DNA from 3 places in the Streptomyces sp. NPDC051684 genome. Region 1 is predicted to be linked to each of the others. Evidence: riboswitches for the same ligand, from Rfam matches in the RefSeq annotation. Region 1 holds a riboswitch; each other region holds the start of a gene.
The links. A riboswitch is a leader RNA that binds a small molecule or an ion and turns the genes downstream of it on or off. The one in region 1 is predicted to bind cobalamin.
Positions count from the first base shown of each region.

Region 2: another riboswitch for cobalamin. It lies ahead of ACIA8D_RS28120 (ABC transporter substrate-binding protein); the one in region 1 lies ahead of ACIA8D_RS33890 (CbtB-domain containing protein).
Region 3: another riboswitch for cobalamin. It lies ahead of metE (5-methyltetrahydropteroyltriglutamate--homocysteine S-methyltransferase); the one in region 1 lies ahead of ACIA8D_RS33890 (CbtB-domain containing protein).

Region 1 is NZ_JBITCS010000038.1:7,689-10,954, reverse strand. It holds gene ACIA8D_RS33905 (short-chain fatty acyl-CoA regulator family protein) at 1-421, shown strand, start outside; gene ACIA8D_RS33900 (hypothetical protein) at 444-779, opposite strand; gene ACIA8D_RS33895 (CbtA family protein) at 876-1,640, opposite strand; gene ACIA8D_RS33890 (CbtB-domain containing protein) at 1,663-1,884, opposite strand; cobalamin riboswitch at 1,920-2,062, opposite strand; gene alaS (alanine--tRNA ligase) at 2,131-3,266, opposite strand, start outside.
Region 2 is NZ_JBITCS010000026.1:3,627-6,892, reverse strand. It holds partial or broken gene ACIA8D_RS28125 (FecCD family ABC transporter permease) at 1-736, opposite strand, end outside; gene ACIA8D_RS28120 (ABC transporter substrate-binding protein) at 772-1,857, opposite strand; cobalamin riboswitch at 1,887-2,029, opposite strand; gene ACIA8D_RS28115 (hypothetical protein) at 2,101-2,835, shown strand; gene ACIA8D_RS28110 (PepSY-associated TM helix domain-containing protein) at 3,049-3,266, shown strand, end outside.
Region 3 is NZ_JBITCS010000025.1:14,686-17,951, forward strand. It holds gene metE (5-methyltetrahydropteroyltriglutamate--homocysteine S-methyltransferase) at 1-1,688, opposite strand, end outside; cobalamin riboswitch at 1,851-2,076, opposite strand; gene ACIA8D_RS27555 (3-hydroxybutyryl-CoA dehydrogenase) at 2,250-3,140, opposite strand; gene aceB (malate synthase A) at 3,137-3,266, opposite strand, start outside.

The DNA.
Region 1 (3,266 bases):
GCGTCAGTCGGCCACCGACTTTCACTTCTCCCGTCTCGGCGGCACCTGCCCCCTGTGGACGGTGTACGAGGCCTTCTCCGCACCTGGCCGCGTCCTCACCCAGGTAGCCGAGATGCCCGACGGGAAGCGGTATTTCTGGGTCGCACGGACCATCACACGGGGTGGCTTCGGACACCACGCGCCGCGCGCGGAATTCGCCGTCGCCCTGGGCTGCGAGCTGCGCCACGCGCAGCGTCTCGTCTACGCGGAGGGCGTCGCCCTGGACGATTCGCGAGCCGCGACCCCGATCGGTCTCGGCTGCCGGATCTGCGAGCGACGGGACTGCGCGCAGCGGGCTCGGCCGCCGGCCGGCAGTCGACTGGCCATCGATCCGGATCGGCGGGCGTACGTGCCGTATCCGGTGGAAGGCCGTCCGCGCTGACGTCCTGGTGGGTGGGGACGGATCAGCCGTTGGTCACGTCTCTGTGCCGCCGCAACAGCTCAGCGATCGCGCAGCGCGGGCACTCGCCGTCCTTCTGGTGATCCTTTTGCGATGCCCGGGGAGACGGAGCATTGCCGCCTGCGGGACAGGAGTCCGCGCCGCACTGCTCGATGAGTTCCTCCAGCCCCTGCACCAGACGTGCCGTGCGCTTGGCTTCCTGAGCCAGTACGCGGACTCGAGCGCTCTGCCCGCCGATCTGGCGGCGGCTCGCGAGAAGCTGCGCATACTCGTCGAGTGTCAGGGCGACCGCTTCGCGACCGCCGAGCGTGATGTGTCGCGGCTCGGGTTGTCTCCCCACGCGGCTCCTCGATTCGTCGCCTCATCGGTGGTGCCTGTGAAACGCGAGAGGGCCCTCGGTTGGTTCCGCGGGCCCTCTCGCGTGCGTCGGATCAGGTCACTGCCCGGCGGGCACCGGCGCCTGCCCGGACACGGCGGTCGCGGGCTTCGGGTTCAGCAGGCGTTCGGCCAACTCACCGAAGACCAGGCCGAATCCGCCCCACAGGACGGTCTGCATGGCGAGGGCGGAGAGCCGGAAGCGCCACAGCAGCGCGGCCGGGAAGTGCTCCGGCACCTCGTTGATGACGGGCAGGAACTGATAGGCCAGTCCCACGACTACGGCGAAGCCGAGGACTGCGGTCACGGTCGCCCACCAGGTGCCGAGGCGGGGTGCGAGGCGCTTGCCCAGAATCGTCGCGGCGACCGCGAGCAGCACGCTCAGGACCATCATCAGGAAGTACAGGGTGGTCCGCTTGCCGATGGTGTCGGGGTTGCCGACGGCGGGCGGGTTGGCCGGGTACTTCAGGAACGGAACGACGTAGACCGCGAGCAGGGCGCAGCCGGAGAGCAGCAGCGCCGTGGCGCGCGGGCCGAAGCGGCCCACCCGGCCCAGGGCGAAGCAGTAGGCAAGGGCCGCGATGCCGCCGAAGGCGACCCCGTAGACGAGGACGCCGGTGGCGAGACCGGCCGTGGACTGCAGGCTGCGGGAGACGAGTTCGACCTCGTCGCCGTGCGAGTGCCCGGCGTGGGCCTCCTCGAAGCCGATTGCCTTGTCGACCATCGGCTCACCGAGCCAGTAGGCGATGACGAGAGCAAGCACGCCGGCTGCGAGACCGGCGAGCATGCCCCGAACAAGCAGGTTACGTACGGTGGTTGAGTTCATGAGAAAGCTCGTGTCCCTCTGGTCAGTGGCAGGGGAAACCGAGCAGGTGACGGGCGTCGTGCACCCATTCATGAACCTCCGCGCCGCTGAACACGGACGTGGCGCCCTGTTCCGCGCCGACGAAGTACAGCAGGACCAGCATCAGGATGCCGAAGAAAGCCGCCCAGGGGGCAATGGCCTTCAACGGCAGCTTGGCCGGTATGACAGGGGTGGTGGCGGTCGGCTGGGCGACATGCTGCGCCATGGCAGGGCCTCCTCGGGAGTTCGCGTCCCATCTCGGTGGTGCACAGGACGACAGTCACGGGTCTGACTCACCAGCGGTCCGGGAACAGCTGGAACACAGTGGCGCGACCGTGCCGGACTCTCACCGGCTTCCGTCGTACCGTCGTCGATAACGGAGAGACGTTACCGCGTGTCGCGTTCATGGCCAAGACCACCCCTGTCGCCGCGGGCTGGGACGAACAAAGACGTCTACAAGACGAGTCGGTGATCAGGATTCGCTCGCGACGATGGAAGGCAGGTCGGCCAGGAGCTTTCGGAGGCGTTCGGCGGCAACCCCGCCACCTTGGGCGATGTCCTGGTTACCGCCACCCCGGCCGTCCAGTAGCGCCTTGACCAGGGCGGAGGCATGTAGACCTGTATCGGTGGCGGCGCGATTGGCTGCGATGACGAGGGCACCCTCCTCAGTGGCGACCGCGGTGGCACCGGGCGTGTTCGCCGGGAGACGGTCGCGGACGGCGAGAGCGAGAGCGCGCGCTTCCTGCGCCGCGCCCGGCACCAAGGCGGTCACGACGAGTGTGCCGCTCGCGTCGACCGCCTCCGAAACCAGTTGCTCAGCTTGTGCGGCGACGCCCTGTGCCTTGAGGCGTACGTTCTCGCGATCAGCGTTCTTCAGGCGGTCCAGCAGACCAGTGATCTTCTCGGAAAGCTCGCCACGGGGTGCTCCGATCTGCTCGGCGATGCTGGATACGAGGTCGCGTTCGCGGGCCAGATAGTTGAAGCCCTCGATGCCGACGGCCGCCTCCAGGCGGCGCATGCCCGCGCCGACGGAGGACTCGCCAGTCAGCGCGACGGTGCCGACTTGGGAAGCGTGCTCGACGTGGGTGCCGCCGCACAGTTCGCGTGACCAGGCACCGCCGATCTCGACGACGCGGACCTTCTCGCCGTAGGTCTCGTCGAACAGGGCGAGCGCGCCGATCTCCTTGGCCTCGGGCAGCGTCATCCAACGCACGCCGACGGGCAGGTCCCTGCGCAGGGCGCGGTTGGCGGCTTCCTCGATCTCGCTGCGCACGGCCGTGGACAGGGCTCCGCGCCAGGGGAAGTCGAGGCGGAGGTGGCCGGGCCGGTTGTAGGAGCCGGATTGCAGGGCGGTCGGGCCGAGGGTCTCGCGCAGGGCGGCGTGCAGGACGTGGGTGCCGGAGTGGGCCTGGCGGGCGCCGAGTCGCCATTCCGGGTCGACTGCCGCGATCACGGGGTCGTCGGGCGCGAGTTCGCCTGAGGTGATGCGGACTTGGTGGGCAATGAGGCCGGGCAGCGGGCGCTGCACGTCCAGGACTTCGGCCTCCGCGTTGGCGGATGAGAGGCGGCCGGCGTCGCTGTCCTGGCCGCCGGATTCGGCGTAGAAGG
Region 2 (3,266 bases), on a different contig from region 1:
AGGCCCATCGTCGTGGCGGCCTCCTCGCCCGCGAGCAGCAGGTTCAGGTTCGGCGCCTGCACCATGAGGACGCCGATCCCGATGAGCAGGCCGAGTCCCGGCAACCACAGCGAGTTCCAGGACACCCCGCCCAGACCGCCCAGCGTCCAGGCGAGGACCGTACGTGCCTCGTTGCCGCGGTCCGTGGTGAGCAGCAGGTTGAGCAGCGCGCTGAGAATGGACGCGACCGCGACACCCGACAGGATCAGGCGGCCGGACGTGATGCGTCCACCCGTGCGCGCGGTGGCGTAGACGAGGACGAGCGCGCCGAGCGCACCCGCGAACGCCGCCGCCGACAGTGACATCGCCCCGAACACGCCGACCCCGAACACGAGGACCGCGACCGCCCCGAGCGAGGCACCGGACGAGACACCGAGCAAGTACGGCTCGGCGAGCGGGTTGCGCACCAGGGCCTGCAGGGCGGTGCCGACGACCGCGAGACCGGCGCCGGTCTCGCGCCGAGCAGGACACGCGGCGCCCGCACGTCGAGCACGATCGTCTCGCGCGCTCGGGACCAGTCCGCGCCGCCCCACCAGTCGGCGCCCAGCGCGTGCGTCACGATGCCCCACACCTGACCGGGCGGCACCCGCACCGAGCCGATGGCGAGTCCGGCCGTCAGCGAGACGAGAAGCAGCGCGGCGAGCACGACCAGGGTGGCGGTGAGCCGCACCCCCTGGCCGATGTGTCGGTCCCGCACGCCGGCCGGCTGCTTGTCGGTGACCGCGGGCGCCGTCACGTGAAGCTCTCCGGGTGCAGCCCGCGCGCGAGCCCCTCCACCGCGTACGCCGACCGGACCCCGACCAGCGTCGCGGTCAACGGCAGCACGACGAACCGCTTGTGCTTGATGGCGGGTACGTCGGCGAGCGCGGGCTGCGCGAGCAGGTAGCGCTTCTTCTGCTCGACGCTCTTGTCGCCCGCGTAGTCGTAGATCGCGATGACCTCGGGCCTGCGGTCGACGACCTGCTCCCAGGAGACATCGCCGAACACGTCGTCCAGATCGGCGAACACATTGCGGCCGCCCGCCTGGTGGATCAGCTGTGTGCCCAGGCCCTTGCCGCCCGCGGTGAAGGCGGACTTGTCCCCGCTGTCGTACACGAACACGGGGACCCGCGGCCGGTCGCGGACGGCGGTGCTCGCCTTCGCGACCCGTCGGCGGAGGTCGGACACCAGGGCGTCGGCGCGGTCGGGGACTCCGAAGATCTTGCCGATGGTGCGTATCTCGGCGTAGGTGTCGCGCATCGTCACGTTCTTCCCGCCGCAGTACTCGCGGTTGAGGTACGTGTCGATGCCCGCGTCGGCGAACGCCTTGCGCGAGCGGCCCTCCTTCTCGTCGAACGCGCTGGAGTAGCCGCCGTAGACGAAGTCGGGTTCGGCTTCGAGGACGTTCTCGAACGACGGTGCCCGCGTGGCCAGTTCCGGCACCGACGCGTAGTCCTCGCGCAGGCTCGGCAGGACGACTGAGTCGGGGAACGCCGTGCCGACCATCCGGTCCTTCAGACCGAGGGAGAGCAGGAGTTCGGCGGGGTGCTGATGGATGGTGACCGCGCGCGACGGCGGCCTGTCGTACGTCGTCTTGACGCCGCAGTTGTCGATGGTGACGGGGAATCCCTCGGCAGTCGACGACTTCGGGCGGTCGTCGGCGCGCTCGGACGCCGAGGACGCCGTGCCGGACGGGCCGCAACCGGCGGTGAGTACCGCTGCCGACAGCGCGGCGAGGGCGGCCGAGGCCCGCACGGCGAAGCGCCGCGGCCGCGCACGGGAGAGCCGTCGCACAGGGGAAGGGGGAAGGGCATGGGGACGGTACGGACCGTCGTACACGTGAAGCCTCCTACGGAGTCCGCGCTCCTCGGAACAAGCCCGCGACGGGCCAGTGACCTGACTCCCGGGCAGCGTTGACGCGCTCTGCCCGGTCACAGTGGCGGGACCGTGCCGGATTCGCACCGGCTTCCTGTCACCCGTCGCGGTGATGACCTGGCGATCCTACGTGGCTTCCGCGGTGCGCATGCCGGGTTGCGAACCTGCCGGTGATCACCGGGGCGCGGATGCCAAGATGGGTCGGCCATGACCACACGCCGGGACGCTCGCGCTGGACGGGCCGCGATGCTCGCGGCCGTCTGCGTGCTGCTCACGGCGCTGGCGCACACGCTCATGTCCGGTGACACCGTGCCCTGGTGGGCTCTGGCCGCCGGATGCGCGGCCACCGGTGCGGCGGCGTGGGTGCCCACCGGCCGTGAGCGCGGAATCCTGCCGGTCGTGGGTCTGACGGTGGCCGCGCAGGCGGCGCTGCACGTCTTCTTCTCGTGGGCGCAGGTGGTCACGCACCCGGCGGCGTCCGGCGGTTCCGTCGCCGGGCGGTGGCTGGACCACGTGTTGTGCCGCGCGCCCATGGAGCCCACGGGAATGGGCGACATGCCCATGCAGTCCATGCCGGCCGGCTCGACGGGTGCCATGGCCCCGATGAGTGGCATGAGTGGTACGGGCGGCATACATGACATGGCACACGGCGGTCATGACATGGGTGGCATGTCATCTTCCGGCATGCTCACGGCCCACCTGCTGGCCGCCGTGCTGAGCGGGCTGTGGCTCGCGTACGGTGAGCAGGCCGCGTTCCGCCTCGCGAGGTGCGTCGTCGGCCGGATCGTCGCACCGCTCAGGCTCCCGTTCCGCCTTCCGACTCCGCCGCACCGGCCGCGCGTCCGGGTCCGCCGCGCCCGGCGCGACCGTACGCCGCGCGAGCTCCTCCTCGCGGACCCCATCACCTCCAGAGGTCCACCCGCAGGGAACGCTGTCGCCTGACGACAGCCGGTTCACCCGAGGCTGCGCCGCACCCTCGGGCGTCGGCCGTGCGCACGCCCTGAGCGGGCCCGCGCGGCCGAGTCCCCATGCACCGCACCGGATCCGGATGCGCCCAGGGCCGAGCGGCCCGCGCCCGGACTCCGTGCTGCCCAGAACTGGAGGACCACGTTGTCCATCACCTCCGAAACCTCGGACACCCCGGATTCCCGGCCGGTGGAAGAGGGCCGGGACGCACCGCCGTCACCGCCCGCCACCCGGTCGGCCTGGGCGTCACTTCGCCCGCTGGTGCTTCGACTGCACTTCTACGCCGGGGTGTTCGTCGCCCCGTTCCTGTTCGTCGCCGCGGTCACGGGCCTGCTCTACGCGGGCTCCTTCCAGGCCGAGAAGATCGTCTACGCCCATGAGCTGAACGTTCCCGTGGGCAGGTCCGA
Region 3 (3,266 bases), on a different contig from region 1:
ACCGGGCGGTCCGACAGCGACTGGGCGTACGAGGTCCAGCGCACCGTCATCGGTTCGGGGCGGGAGATGTCCCCGGCCAGGACCGGCGGGCGGACGTAGCGGGTGCCGTAGGACTGCACCCATCCGTGCTGCGTGGCCAGGTAGCCGGTGAGCTGTTCGGCGAAGTACTGCACCATGTCGTTGCGCTCGGCCTCGCCGTGCACGAGGACGTCGATGCCGGTCTTCTCCTGGAAGGAGACGACGTCGCGGATCTCGTTCCTGATGCGCCCCTCGTAGCCGGCCGTGTCGATGCGGCCGGTGCGCAGGTCGGCCCGGGCGGTGCGCAACTCGGTGGTCTGCGGGAACGAGCCGATGGTCGTGGTCGGCAGCAGCGGCAGTCCCAGGTGGACGCGCTGGGCCGTCGCCCGCTCCGGGTACGCCTGGGCGCGACGGGTGTCGGACTCCGTGACGGCGGCGGCACGGGCGCGCACCGCCGGGTCGCGGGTGATCGGCGACGTGGCGCGGGAGGACAGCGCGGCCCGGTTGACCGCCAGGTCGGCGGTGATCGAGTCCGTGCCCTGGGCGAGGCCCTTGGCGAGGGCGACGATCTCGGCGGTCTTCTGGCGGGCGAAGGCCAGCCAGCGCAGGATCTGCGGGTCGACGTCCTTCTCCAGGGCGGCGTCCAGCGGCACGTGCAGCAGGGAGCAGGAGGCTGCGACGTCGACGCGGTCGGCGAGGCCGAGGAGGGTGCCGAGCGTGGCGAGGGACTTCTCCAGGTCGTTGACCCAGATGTTGCGCCCGTTGACGACACCGGCGACCAGCCGCTTGCCGGACAGACCGCCGACGGCGGCGAGCGCGCCGAGGTTGGCGGCCGCGGCGTCGGTGAAGTCGAGGGCGAGGCCGTCGACGGGCGCCTTGGCGAGCACCGGAAGGGCATCGCCGAGCCGGTCGAAGTAGGAGGCCACAAGGAGCTTCGGCCGGTCGGTCGCGGTACCGAGGTCGCGGTAGGCGCGCTCGGCGGCGTTGAGCTCGGCCGCGGTACGGTCCTGGACCAGGGCGGGCTCGTCGAGCTGCACCCACTCGGCACCGGCGGCACGCAGGTCCGCGAGGACCTCGGCGTACACGGGCAGCAGCCGGTCCAGCAGCGTCAGCGGGTCGAAGTCCGTGGCGACGCCCGGCGCCGGCTTCGACAGCAGGAGGTACGTGACCGGGCCCACCAGAACCGGTCGGGCGGTGAGGCCCTCGGCGAGGGCCTCCTTCAGCTCGGCGACCTGCTTGGTGGAGTCGGCGGTGAACACCGTGTCCGGACCCAACTCGGGCACCAGGTAGTGGTAGTTGGTGTCGAACCACTTGGTCATCTCCAGCGGCGCCACGTCCTGGGTGCCGCGGGCCATCGCGAAGTACCCGTCGAGGGCGTCGGCAGCGACGGCGGCCTGGTGGCGTTCCGGGATCGCACCGACCATGACGGTGGTGTCGAGGACGTGGTCGTAGTAGGAGAAGTCACCGGTGGGGACCTCGTCGATGCCGGCCGCCGCCATTTCCTGACGGTTGGTGCGGCGCAGTTCGGCGGCGGTGGTACGCAGGGCGTCGGCGGTGATGCGGCCCTTCCAGTACCCCTCGATCGCCTTCTTCAGCTCTCGGTTCTGGCCCTGGCGCGGGTAGCCGTACACGGTGGCCCGTGCTGCCGCGGCTGCGGTCTTGGTGGTCACGGAGTTCTCCTTCGAGAGACGTATCCCTGGGATCCCGAAGACCCGAGCGCGCGAAGGAGCGACAGAAACGGCGGTACGACCTCGCGCGGCAAAGGCGCGATCGTTCGCCGGATATGTACGCCGACCCGCCCTCGAGGTCACCGGAATGTCCGTGCGCGCGTCGTACGCGCACGGGCAGATGGCAGGTCTTCGGACTCGCGGGCGCGTCCTCCTGTCATGGAGGACATCTACTGGCCGTCGCTTCCCAGGCCCTGTCTGTCGGACCCAGTGCGTATGACGGCGGTCGTTCCCACTCACCGCTGCGGGGCAGTCCCGGATTCCCACCGGGTTCCCTCTTGCGACGCATCCCGCCTGGCGGACGGGGCGAACCAGCTGCAGCGCTCACCCTACGGGCCGGTGGCGGAGAGTGGCCAGATGGTCCGGATTCCGGACGGTGAGATGGGCCACCTGAGAGCTGGACGGCCGAAAGCCCGTGGGGCGTGGACCGGCGTCGTGCGCCGACCCACGCCCCACGGGCTCAACCGTCGCCGTCCCTCATTCCGGCGGCGGTACCCGGGCCCCTCAGCCCCGGTGGTTCTCGGTGGCCACCTGCTCGTAGACATGGAAGCCCCGCCCGGTCTTCCGCCCCAACAGGCCTGCCTCCACCATGCGTTGGAGCAGTGGCGGCGGTGCGTACAGCGGCTCCTTGAACTCCTCGTAGAGCGATTCGGCGATCGCGGCGACGGTGTCGAGCCCGATCAGGTCGGCGAGCCGCAGCGGTCCCATGGGATGTGCGCAGCCGAGCTCCATGCCGTGGTCGACGTCGGCCGGTGTCGCGAAGCCGGACTCCGTCATACGGATCGCCGACAGGAGGTACGGGACGAGCAGCGCGTTGACGACGAACCCGGCGCGGTCACGGGAGCGCACCACGGTCTTGCCGAGTGTCCCCGTGGCGAAGTGCTCCACCAGCGCGGCGGTCCCGGCCGAGGTGTGCAGCGATGTGACGACCTCGACCAGGGGCAGGGCCGGCACCGGATTGAAGAAGTGCAGTCCGACGACGCGGTCGGCGCGCCCGGTCGCCATGCCGAGGCGCATGACGGGGATCGAGGAGGTGTTGGTGGCGAGCACGGCGGCCGGATCCTCGACGATCTTGTCGAGAGCGGCGAACAGTTCCGTCTTGTCGTCGGTGTTCTCGACGATCGCCTCGATGACGAGTTGCCGGTCGGCAAGATCGTCCAGTTCCCCGGTGAACGTCGTCCGGCCGAGTGCGCCCTGCGCCTGCGCGGCTGTGCACTTGCCCCGGTCGACCGCCTTGCCGAGCGAGGCCGTGATGCGGTCGCGGGTGCGCTGTACGGCTGTGGCGTCGGCCTCGCACACGATCGTGTCGATGCCGGCCCGGGCGCAGACCTCGGCGATGCCCGCGCCCATCTGGCCGCCTCCGACGACTCCCATACGGTTCACGTCGATGGTCATGACTGCCGCTCCGTGGTCCGCACGAGGTGGCGCGTGTAGGCGTCGGGCGTGAAGAAGAGGGGGAGTTCGGTGGCGAGCGCGGTGCGCTCGAAGAGCGCACGGATCTCGTCGAGGGGAGCGAAGGGG